Regions from separate parts of the Actinomadura fulvescens genome, predicted to be linked through region 1. Evidence: riboswitches for the same ligand, from Rfam matches in the RefSeq annotation. Region 1 holds a riboswitch; each other region holds the start of a gene.
What was found. A riboswitch is a leader RNA that binds a small molecule or an ion and turns the genes downstream of it on or off. The one in region 1 is predicted to bind cyclic di-AMP.
Positions count from the first base shown of each region.

Region 2: it holds a riboswitch for cyclic di-AMP, as region 1 does, so the genes downstream of both, ABD333_RS32420 (coiled-coil domain-containing protein) here and ABD333_RS04000 (CHAP domain-containing protein) in region 1, are expected to answer to the same signal.
Region 3: it holds a riboswitch for cyclic di-AMP, as region 1 does, so the genes downstream of both, ABD333_RS21095 (C40 family peptidase) here and ABD333_RS04000 (CHAP domain-containing protein) in region 1, are expected to answer to the same signal.

Region 1 is NZ_BAAATD010000001.1:852,266-856,195, forward strand. It holds gene ABD333_RS03990 (M48 family metallopeptidase) at 1-575, opposite strand, end outside; gene ABD333_RS03995 (hypothetical protein) at 653-1,957, opposite strand; gene ABD333_RS04000 (CHAP domain-containing protein) at 2,003-2,803, opposite strand; cyclic di-AMP (ydaO/yuaA leader) riboswitch at 2,815-2,942, opposite strand; gene ABD333_RS04005 (C40 family peptidase) at 3,223-3,720, opposite strand; cyclic di-AMP (ydaO/yuaA leader) riboswitch at 3,782-3,930, opposite strand, start outside.
Region 2 is NZ_BAAATD010000010.1:118,879-122,808, forward strand. It holds gene ABD333_RS32410 (serine/threonine protein kinase) at 1-882, shown strand, start outside; gene ABD333_RS32415 (S8 family peptidase) at 1,034-2,209, shown strand; cyclic di-AMP (ydaO/yuaA leader) riboswitch at 2,370-2,533, shown strand; gene ABD333_RS32420 (coiled-coil domain-containing protein) at 2,536-3,471, shown strand.
Region 3 is NZ_BAAATD010000005.1:436,651-440,580, reverse strand. It holds gene typA (translational GTPase TypA) at 1-1,053, opposite strand, end outside; cyclic di-AMP (ydaO/yuaA leader) riboswitch at 1,400-1,536, shown strand; gene ABD333_RS21095 (C40 family peptidase) at 1,544-2,605, shown strand; gene ABD333_RS21090 ((deoxy)nucleoside triphosphate pyrophosphohydrolase) at 2,684-3,070, opposite strand; gene ABD333_RS21085 (Mut7-C RNAse domain-containing protein) at 3,091-3,849, opposite strand; gene ABD333_RS21080 (amidohydrolase family protein) at 3,907-3,930, opposite strand, start outside.

The DNA.
Region 1 (3,930 bases):
GCGAGCACGAGCGCGAAGCCGCCCGCCGCCGCTCCCGTCCACCAGTAACGGGGGAAGCGCCGCAGCAGCCCGTACAGCAGCACGAGCGCGATCGACCAGATCGCCCACGTGACGCCGAGCGACTTCGCCTGGTCCACGAGCCACTCCGGCCAGCTCTGCGTGGACAGGCCGTACCGCCGCAGCACCGACTCGCTCCAGATGGAGAACGGCAGCCGGGCCAGCCGGAGAACGGCCGTGAGGACCAGTGCCGCGCCGACCACCCGCAGCGGCCACCGGCGGACCCGCGCGGTCGTCCAGGCGATGAGCCGGGAACCCAGCGGGGTGAGGCCGAGGAGCAGGACCAGCGCGAGCCCGAGCACGAACCGCGCGTACGCGGGCGGGTTGAGGGCGGCGTCGAACGCGCGTGAACGCTCGATCTCGGCGGGCGTGAAGTCCAGCGCGGGATCGGCGGCCACCGAACCGCCCGGCACGTGCTCGGGAATCGGATGCCACGGCGTGGTCACGGCCAGGATCACCCCGACGGCCGCGAAGAGCACGGCGGCAGTGATCGCCGCGGCGATCCGCGACCGCCGCATGTCCCTCGTCCTACCACCCCGCCCCACCACCACTTCCGCCGCAGGCGGCTCTGGGGCGGGTTTGTGCTCCGGCTCGGTCAACGCAGCTCCTCGCGCAGGTAGTCGCGCCACATGGCGGTGAAGCGGGCGGTGGTGACGCCCAGCACCTCGCGCAGGGCGGCCGCCTCGGGCCGGCGCCCGGCGGCGCGGTAGAGCCGGACGAGTTCACGTTCACCGTACCGGTCGGCGATCATCCGGCAGGCGAGCCACGCCTCCTGGTAGGCCTGCGACAGCCGTGGGGAGGTGCCGTCGAACGCCGCGCGGCCGGGGAGGGCGGCGGGCGTGCGGCCCGCGGCGATCTCCCGGTGCAGTTCGCGCGCCGCCGACCGTACGCTCACCTTGGTGTCGCGGTAGCCGACGTAGTCGGCGAAACCCTCGATGAGCCACAGCGGCGTGCGGCCGTCGCGGGCGCCGCCGGTGGCCACATGGGTCAGTTCGTGGGTGAGGACGACGTTCTGGCCGAGGGCGTTCAGGCGGCCGAACGTGTCCGCCGAGACGACGATGCGGTCCTCGCCGCGCCCGCCGGTCGCCGAGGGCGCCACCGTGGCCAGGGCCGCGATGTCCTTGAGGTGCTGGGTGTCGCCGACCAGGGACGCCGCCAGGGCCGGATCGGCGGGGACGAGCGCCACCGCACGCCGGGGCCAGTCCGAGCCGACCACGCCGGTCACGACGGGCACGGCCGCGGCCAGGCGCCGGGCGATGCCGTCGAGGCCGGGGGCGTCCCCGATGACCAGCCCGCCGCGGCCGCGCCGGACGGTCAGCGGGCCGCCGTCCCAGATCTCGGCCTCGTCGCGCAGGCCACGGCCGGCGGCATCGCCGACGATCACCCAGCTGCCCGAGCGGGCGGCGAACGTGAGATACCGGGTACGTGCGACCGGGCCGCGGTCGAAGCCGCGCAGCTTGTAGTGGAGGCTGATCCGCACGGCGGGGGCGCCGGAGGGGCCCGGCGGCTCGATCGCCTCGTACCGTTCACGCCAGGACTCCAGCGGCAGCCTGGTGAGGTTGTCGAAGACCCTGGCCTGCGCCTCCTGGTAGGCCGCGGGGGCGGAGGCGACGGTGGCGAGGAAGCGCGCACGGTCGTGCTCGCGTACGGCCGCGGCGCGGTTGGCGAGGACGGTCTCGACCGCGCGGGTGTCGGGGACGCCCGCGACCGGGGCCGTCGCGGCGGCGTCACGCGGGGAGGCGTCCCCGCGGACGGTGACCCCGGCCGCCGCCAGGGCGCAGGCGGTCGCGGCCAGGACGATCAGCGCGACGGCCCGGCGGCGTGGCACGCCACCGGGCCGGTCGTCCGGCGGCGGGCCGGGCGGGTCGTCCGGGGCCGAGCCGGGCCGGTCGTCTTCCATGCGGCCGATCCTATTGACCCGGCCCCGCGGCCCGCGCCGAGCCGATCATTCCGCGTAGTCGGGGTAGCCGTAGCCCACGATCTGGTCGGCCGACCGCTCCTTGATCAGGACCGCGTCCGAGGTGTTGCCCTCCACGGTCTGCACGGTGCCGTCGCCGTTGTCCTTGATGACCATGCCGACGTGCTCGATGTCGTCGATGTTCTCCGAGCCGCCCCAGTTGAAGAAGACGATGGCGCCGGGCCTGGGCTCGTCGCCCCAGCGGTCCTGCTGTTCGAACCACTTGGCGTGCTCGACCGTCCAGGCGTCGCTGCCGATGCCGTGGCTGAAGCCGAGCCGTTCGCCGATCCAGGAGACGAACATGTCGCACCACTGGGCGTCGTTGTAGCCCTCAAGGTCACCGCCGTCGCGCGCCAGGGTCTCCTTGGCGCGGTCGGTGGTCATGTACCAGTCCTGGAACTTGGTCTCGCCGTTGCCGTTCTCGCTGATGCCGACCTGGGACTTGGCCAGTTCGATGGCGTCCTCGGCGGTGGGCTTCTTCGGCTCGGCCTTGACCGGCGCCTGCGTGGCCGTGGCGGCCTTGGGGGCGGTGGCGGACTTGCTCGCGTCGCCGGAGAGCTTCTCGGGAACGTTGTGCGAGGCGCGGGCCTTGCGCGACGGTTCGGCGCCGACCGAGGCCGCCGCGGCGGCGCTCGGCGGCTTGGCCACGGACGTCCCGGCGGGGGCCGCGTCGATGGCGGCCTGGGCGGTCACGGTGGCCGCGCCGATGACGGCCGCTCCGGCGACGATGCCGCCGGTGGTCCGCAGGGTGATGACCAGGGGGCTGGATTTGCGGTGCTTGCCTGCCACGAGGGGGTTCTCCTTGGCTTCCATGCCGCCTACCGGGTTAGCTGACGGGTTCGGGCGTGGAAGCTGCCCTACGGCCTGCGAAGAGGCCGATTCACCCCAAAGGGACTGCCGGGCGCAGCCCGTCCGGTGGAGGGTGGGGCTGCGCAACGGTCTGCCGGGCGCAGCCCGTCCGCTGATGGGCGGAGGGTGGGGGCTGCGGGATGGCATGTCGGGCGCGCTGCGTCCGTCCGTTGAGGAACGGAGGAACGCGGGCAGCCGCGACGGTGGGTCCCCGGTTCCGCTGATGCGGATTCGGCGGTGGCCGTCGAAGACGACCTGAGGGTTTCGGTGAGGGGAGGGGAGACCGGGCGCGGCCGCCGGGGGAGGACGGCCGCGCCCGTCAGGGGATGGTCCCGCTCAGACGCGGGACCGATTCGGGATCAGTAGGGACGGACCGCGCCCGAGAAGGTCTTCTTGCGGTAGCCGTTGAGCTTGACGACCTTCACGTGACTGCCGGAGTTGGGGGCGTGGATCATCCACACCTTGCTCCCCTTGCGCTTGGACACCATGCCCACGTGGCCCTTGCCGTGGAAGAAGACGAGGTCACCGGGAGCGAGCTTGCTCCAGGACACCTTGTTCTTCACGGCGCGGTACTGGGCGGTCGTGACGCGAGGGAGCTTGACGCCGGCCTTCCGGTAGGACCACTGGACCAGGCCGGAGCAGTCGAAGGCGTTCGGGCCCGCCGCGCCGTAGCGGTACGGCTTGCCCTTCTTCTTGTGGGCCGCCTTGAGGGCCTTCTGCGCCAGTTTCTGGCGTTCGGCCCACGACTTGTTCTTGGCCTGCTTGACGACCTTGGCCACGGGTACGGCCTTGGCCGCTTCGGCGGCGGGGGCCGGGACCGCCGCCACCAGGGGTGTGACCACCGCGGTGGCGATCACGAGACCACCGGCGAGGCGGACACGACGAATCGTGGGGCTGACAGCGTTGCTGGACAGGGGAATCTCCTTCTTCCAGACGCCTACCGGGTTAGCTGACGGGTTCGGGCGTGGAAGTTGCCCTACGGTGCGCCCGTTCGAGGGGATCGAAGGGAGGGCGCGCCGATTCACCCCGGTCGGGGCCGGTCCGGACAGGACGGGCCGCCGATGTGT
Region 2 (3,930 bases), on a different contig from region 1:
CCGGGCGTACGGTCGGACGAGGCGACCCAGGCCATGCCCGCCGTCCCGGCACATCCCCAAGCGCTCCCGCCCGCCCGTCCGCCGACGCCCCCAGCAGGCCCGGGAAGCCCAGCAGGCCCGGCCGCTCCGGGAGGCCCGGGAAGCCCGGCCCCGGCAGGCCCGGGAAGCCCGGCAGGCCCGGCCTCCCCAAGAAACCCCGCCGGCCCGGGGAGCCCGGGAGGCCTGGCCGGCCCGCTGTCCCTCCCCGCGGCCATCCCCGCTCCCGCCGAGTCTTCCGAACGGGTCCCGCACCTCATCCCCGGTATGGACACCGGCGCCCAGCGGCAGCTTCCAGACGACGACCAACGCCACCACACGGCGGTCTTGGCGGCTCCCCCGGTCTCGCGGATGCCGCGCATGCCGAGGTTCCGGCGACCCGACAACCACGTGCTCGGCGTCGCGGCCTCGCTGACCATCGGTGTCCTGGTCGGCATCGCGATCATCGCTTTGGTGCTGTGGCCGCAGCTCAAGGGTGACTCCGACGACTCGCCGCAGACAAGGCCGGCGAACGACGACCGCCCGGTGTCGACGATCCCCGCGTCCTTCGCGGGCACCTGGAAGGGCACCGCCGTCAACGCCAGGAGCTCCGCCTCGTTCCCCATCGAGGTGACGTTCCAGGCCGGCAACAAGGTCGCGCAGGCCCGGCTCAACAACAACTGCGTCGGCACGCTGACGCTCACCAGCGGGACGACGCAGCGCCTGGAGATGTCCCTGACCGTGGCCAAGCCCTGCACGAGCGGCAATGTACGGGTCGTGCGCCAGCCTGACGGCACGCTGCAGTACGCGTGGATGCACCAGCCCGGGGCCGACCCCGGTTACCAGGGCAAGCTCAGAAAGGCCTGATCGAGGAGACGCCGCCCGAGCTCGACCGAATTGTCTGGTCTAGCTGCAGATATCGGGACGCATCCAATAAGGTACCCCCTTGTCGGTTCCCCCTGGATCATGGTCGCACCGCCCGTGCCCCCGCTCGTGGCCGCGACAGAAGGAGTCCCTCGTGCGGGCTGTCCCCCGAAGGCTGCTGATCACCGGCGCGGTCGTGTCCTGCGCCGCCACGGCCGCCGTGTTCCCCGTGCTTGCCGACCCCGACCACTCGGCCCTCGTTCAGGTCACCGCCGCAGAGGGCACGCCGATTCCGGGCAAGTACATCGTCACCCTGAAGGACGGCGCCTCGACCGCAGCGGCCGCTCAGCAGGTCAAGGCCGCCGCGGTGGAACGATTCGACGGCGTGCTCAACGGCTTCGCCGCCAAGCTCGACTCCACCCAGCTCGACAAGCTCCGCCGCGACAGCCGCGTGGTCGCGATCGAGCAGGACCAGATCGTCAAGATCAGTGAGGGCGGCACCCAGCGCCGGCCGCTGCCGTGGGGCCTGGACCGGATCGACCAGCGCAAGCGCCCGCTCTCCGGCTCCTACCGGTACAACAGCGTCGCCCGCGGCATCCACGCGTACGTGATCGACACCGGGATCGACGTCAAGCATCCCCAGTTCGAGGGGCGGGCGTCGATCGTCTGGAAGGCCGCGCAGTACCCGAACGGCGCCGACTGCAACGGCCACGGCACGCACGTCGCGGGCATCATCGGGTCGAAGCGGTACGGCGTCGCCAAGAAGGTCAAGCTCCGTGCGCTGCGGGTGCTGGGCTGCGACGGCACGGGCCCGATGTCCAACGTCGTGGCCGCCGTCAGATGGCTGCGCGGCCACGCCGTCAAGCCCGCGGTCGCCAACATCTCGGTCGGCGGCCCGAAGTCCCCGGCGCTCAACACCGCCGTCGCCAACCTCTCCCGTTCCGGTGTCTTCGTCGCCGTCGCTGCCGGCAACGACGACAAGCCGGCGTGCCACACCTCTCCCGCCGGCGCCGCCGGGGTCGTGACGGTCGGCGCGACCAACGCCTCCGACCGCCGCGCGGACTTCTCCAACTACGGCAAGTGCGTGGACATCAACGCGCCGGGCGTGGGCGTGCCCTCCACCTGGCCGGGCAACGGTCGCGAGGTACTCGACGGCACTTCGATGGCGGCTCCGTACGTGTCCGGTGTGGCCGCGATGTTCCTGGTGAGCCGACCCAAGGCGAGCTTCGCCCAAATCGAACGGTGGCTGAAGACCAACGCGACCCAAGGGCGTATCAAGGGTCTGCGCAACGGCACGCCGAACAAGCTTCTTTTCAAGGTGAGAGTGTGAACCGGCTCACATAAGATGGCCCGGCTTCCATGTGGCGCCCCGCTTCCGGGACCGGCGGGCACCGCAGCCCCGCCAGGGGTTTAATCTTGGCGAGGCAACGAACGTTCTTTCCAGCTCATTGGCATTCGGTCGGTGACTCGCCTCGGCTAGACGGGCAGTCTGGCCGAACCCGCCGAGTCCCGCGCGATGCCACGCGGGAGCCGGGGACCCACATGTCGGACGACCCGACCGGGGTGAATCCGGATTCGCAGCCAGCGGATCCGGTAGGGCGACCTCTAGCCCGAACCCGTCAGCTAACCCGGTAGGCGATCGAGGAGAGGAGATACGTGGAGACCCCGACCTCCACCCGCTGGCGCCGCGTACGGCTCGCCCTTGTGGCCGTGGCCGGCGTCGTGCCGTTGGTGGCGAGCGCCACGGTCACCGGTCCGGCGGCGCAGGCCGATCCCGGCGACAGCGGCCGCGTGAGCAGGCTGAACGACCAGATCGAGAAGCTGGACAAAGCGTACGGCGGCGACCTGGCCAAGCTGAAGGACACCCAGCACGAGGTCAGGGAGGCCCTCAAGAAGGCCCAGGACCTCAAGCAGGATCTGGCCGTGGCACGCGGGCTGGTCGCCCAGATCGCCGCCTCCCAGTACATGACGGGCGGCGCCGACCCCTCCGTGGCCGTGCTGGCCGACGACGACCCCTCCACGTACCTCAACAACGCCTCACTGGTCAGCCACGTAGCCCAGAACCAGGCCGCCAAGGTCCGCCAGATCCAGCAACTCGTCGCGCAACAGGAACAGGCCCGGACCGAGGCCCAGAATAAGATCAAGCAACTGGAGAAGCAGATCAAGGATCTGCTCAAGGAGAAGGCGCGCGTCAAGGCCCTCCTGAAGAAGTACAAGCCCGAGTCGCCCAGCGTCGGCATGAACGGCGTCACGCCCCGGATGAAAAAGGTCCACGACATCCTGGACGTGGAGTTCGGCCCGTACCCGACCATCGGCTGCGTACGCTCCACCGGCGACCCCCAAGACCACGGCACCGGCCACGCCTGCGACTTCATGGTCACCACCGGAGGCCGAATGGCCACCGGCAGCGCCCAAACCCTGGGCGACCGCACCGCCGCGTACGCCATCGCCAACGCCAGCAAGCTAGGCATCAAGTACGTGATCTGGCGCCAGCGCATCTACGACATGCGCAGCCCCGGCTGGAACTCCATGAGCAACCGAGGCGGCGTAACCGCCAACCACTACGACCACGTACACATCTCAGTCTTCTAGCAAGCTCCCCGCACACATCCGAAAGCACGGCAAGACGTCCGGCATAGCCGGAGACCCCGCCCGCAGCTCGACGTGAGGGCCGCACACCCGAAGCGCGGCGTGGGTGAACGGGTAGCACAGCACAAGCGAAGCGCGGTGTGGAAGCGCCGTGCTGCAGACGCGGCGCGGGTGCACTGCGGGTGCGATGTCGACGTGGTGCAGACGCGGCGTGGACAGCGCGACGCAGCGTGGCTGAGGCACGGCACAGGCGAAGCACGATGCGGGTGCGGTGCGGACGCGCGTGATCAGACGCGGTGTGGACGCGGTGGGACGGTGCGGTGCGCGGACGGTGCGGTGTGCAGACGGCGCGGCATGCGGGCGGTGCGGTGTGGACGCGACGCCGCGTGGAGGCGACGAGCGCAGACGAAGCCAGCGCGGGCGCAGGTGGACGCGCGACACAGCCGAAGCGCTGTGCGGGCG
Region 3 (3,930 bases), on a different contig from region 1:
GCCGACCAGTTCGCGTTCGATGCGGTCCTTGACCATGCGGGCGGTGACCTTGGTGCCCTTCTCCCGGCCGGCCATCGGGCTGGTGTTGATACCGATGGTCATGGAGATCGCCGGCTCGTCCACCGTGATCAGCGGCAGCGGGCGAGGGTCGTCGGGGTCGGCGATGGTGTCACCGATCATGATCTCCGGAATGCCGGCGATCGCGATGATGTCGCCGGGGCCGGCCTGGTCGGCGGGCTTGCGCTCCAGCGCGTCCGTCATCAGCAGTTCAGTGATCTTGACCCGCTCGATGCTGCCGTCGTGGCGGCACCAGGCGACCTGCTGGCCCTTCTTGATCGTGCCCGCGTACATGCGGCAGAGCGCGATCCGGCCGAGGTAGCTGGAGGCGTCCAGGTTGGTGACGTGCGCCTGGAGCGGGGCGTCCGGGTCGAACGAGGGTGCCGGGATCGTGTTCTTGATGACCTCGAACAGCGGCTCCAGGTCCTCGCTGTCGGGCTGCTCGCCGTTGCCCGGCTTGTTGAGCGAGGCCCGCCCGGAGCGGCCGGAGGCGAAGACGATCGGGAACTCGATCTGGTCCTCTTCGGCGTCGAGGTCCATGAACAGCTCGTAGGTCTCGTCCACGACCTCGTCGATGCGCGCGTCGGGCCGGTCGGTCTTGTTGACGACCAGGATCACCGGCAGCCGGGCCTCCAGGGCCTTGCGCAGCACGAACCGGGTCTGGGGGAGGGGACCCTCGCTGGCGTCCACCAGCAGGACGACGCCGTCGACCATGGACAGGCCGCGCTCGACCTCCCCGCCGAAGTCCGCGTGGCCCGGGGTGTCGATGATGTTGATCGTCATCCCGTTGTGCCGGACCGCGGTGTTCTTGGCCAGGATGGTGATGCCCTTCTCGCGCTCCAGGTCGTTGGAGTCCATGACGCGATCATCGACGTCCTGGTTCTCGCGGAAGGCGCCGGACTGCCAGAGCATGGCGTCGACCAGCGTGGTCTTGCCGTGGTCGACATGGGCGACGATCGCGACGTTCCGCAGGTCATCGCGCGTGGAGAAGGGCATGCGAACTCGCTTGGGTGAAGGATTGGAGATCGCCGCAGACGTGCGGCCTCTCCGATTCTACGTGCCGCGTCGCCCCGTCCCGGCCGATCTCCGGGCAAGCCTCGTACTCTACGCCCTGATTGTCGCTGTTCGTGCCGTTTGCATGGGGTGGCGGCCCTGGTCCCCACCACGCCAATCATGGCCCGGAGGTGGAGATCTGAAGGCCGTCGCGAGCGATGCGGAAGTCGCCGCGGGTGTGGTGAAGGTCTCCTGATCACTTGGACGCCACGGTGTCCGGTTTGGCGTAATTTGCCATTCCTTTGTACGCTCCTGCGAATTCCGGCCGCTCGACGTCCTGCCCAGGGCGGCGGCCGGACCGCCGAGTCCCCTCACGGGGAGCCGGGGACCCAACCCCCGGGGCGAATCCGCGTCCGCGCGACGCGGTAGGGCGACTCCTGGCCCGAGCCCGTCAGCTAACCCGGTAGGCGGACGAGGAGAGGAGAACCCCGGTTTGGTACCGGACCCCCAGTGGCGCCGTTTCGTCGTGCCCGTCGCCGCCACGGCCTCCGCCGCCGCGGTGATCGCGATCGGCACCGCCATCGCCCCCGCACAGGCAGCTCCAGCCGTTCCCGGACGGGCCGCCGCCCTCGCGCCCGCGGCCCCGACACCGGATCCCCGCTCGACCGGGAAGCCGACCTCCACCGGGAAGCCCACCGAGAGCGAGCTGCGCAAGAAGCTGGACGCCCTCAACACCGAGGCCGAGAGGCTGACCGAGCAGTACAACAAGGCCCGGGTCGAGCTCGGCAAGGCAAAGAACGCCCTGACTGACGCCACCCGGCAGGCCGCCGCCCTGGCGGCCCAGGCCGCTCCCGCCCGTGAGCAGCTCAGCCGCTTCGCCGCCAACAACTACATGACCGGCGGCCCGGACCTGATGGCCGCCTCCGGCGGCGGCACCGAAGGGCTGGCCGCCTCGGCGTACCTGGCCCAGAACCAGGCCTCCGTCGTGAACGCGCTGCAGGCGCGGATCGACCAGGCCACCAAGGCCCAGCGGGACGCGCAGGCCAAGAACGCCGCCGCTCGGCAGGCCGCCGCCCACGCCGGGAAGGCCAGGTCGGCCGCCAAGGCCAAGGTGGACGAGGTCACCGAGCAGCTGGACAAGCTGACGACCACCCGGGTCAAGGACCCCACGTCCGGGTACACCGCCGTGATCAAGGGCTCCGACCTGCCCGCCAAGATGACGCGCAAGGCCCTCACCAAGCTCGGCAGCCCGTACGTGTGGGCGGCCGCCGGCCCGAACAGCTTCGACTGCTCGGGCCTGGTCGTGTGGGCGTACGCGAAGGTCGGCAAGTCCGGCCTCCCGCACTACACCGGCGATCTCTACGACCTCGGCAGCAAGGTCGGCAAGGGCGAGCTGCGCGCCGGTGACCTGGTCTACTTCGGCGGCGATCTCCACCACATGGGCATCTACGTGGGCGGCGGCCACTACCTGCACGCCCCGCAGACCGGCGACGTGGTCAAGATCTCCAAGCTTTCCGAGCGTTCGGACTACGCCGGGGCCAACCGCGTCTCCTGACCTGAACGCCCACGCGAGCGCCGCCGGCGGACGCCGGACGCCGGACGCCGGGCGCCGGACGTCAGCGGCGGCGGGACGTCAGCGGAGGTAGGCGGTGACGGCCTCGACGACCGGGAGGTCACCGGGCAGCCACTCCACCTCGTGGAGCTCGTCCAGGCCCAGCCAGCGCAGCGCCAGGTGCTCCAGGGCCGACGGCTCGCCCTCGACGATCTCGGCCGTCCAGACGCGCAGGACGCTCCCGGTGCCGAGCGGCCAGTCGCCGCCGACGCGTTCACCGAGCGCGACCTTGGCGTCCAGCTCCTCGTGGCACTCGCGGACCAGCGCGTCCTCATCGGACTCGCCCGGGTCGACCTTGCCGCCGGGGAACTCCCAGCCGCCCGCCAGCTCGGCGGGCTCGGCCCGCTGGGCGGCGAGCAGGCGGCCGTCCCGGATGATCGCGGCACCTACGACAACGTTGATGGTCATCACCTCTCCGGCCGCCGGGCTCAGGCTCCGGCCGCCGCGACGGTCCGGGAGGCCCTCTCGACGATCTCCTCCAGATGCCCGCCGTGGGCCCCGCGCCAGTAGACCTGGCCGCAGTCGCCGCAGCGCCCGTACACGTCGTAGTTACGGAGCGTACCCGCCTTGACCTGCGCCTCGATCTCCGCCTTGCCGACGGCGACGAGCACGCCGTTGCAGGCGGTGCAGCGCGTCCAGGGCCGCAGCGCGGGGGCGAACCGGTCGAGCACGTCGCTCAGCTGGTCGTCGGGCCGTGAGCCGCGCACGTACGCGCCGAGCCACAGCGCCCGCCGCCGCAGAAGGCCGCGGTCCTGGGTCAGCAGGACGCGCCGCTCCTCGTTCGCCTGCACGACCAGCGCCGGGTCGTCCATGTCGTTGTGGTAGGCGGTGTCGAGGCCGAGCAGCCGCAGCCTGCGGGCCAGCGTGCCGAGGTGAACGTCGAGCAGGAACCGCGGTGCCTCCTGCCCCGGCTCCAGCGGCACCGGCTGCGGCCGGGGCATCGGCGCCACATGCACCACGTCACCCGCGGCGGGCCGGTGCGACGGCTCGACCGCGGTGCCGCCGATCGTGATGGGCCCGGCCTCGGGGAGCGGAACGCCGAGGGCCTCGACCAGGTGACCGATCGTCGACGTTCCGTCGTAGGCGATCCGCTGCCGTGCGCGCCGCCGGGACGCGGGCAGGAACGGCGTCAGTGTCTCGGAGATCTCGAAGAACACGGCTTCGTGATTGTCGTCCGGCTCGTCCACCTCGCCAGCATGCCACGCGATCGTCTTCCGGCACCTCCGAGTTGTCAGCCGGTCCGCCTACCTGCCGACCCGCGCCGCGGA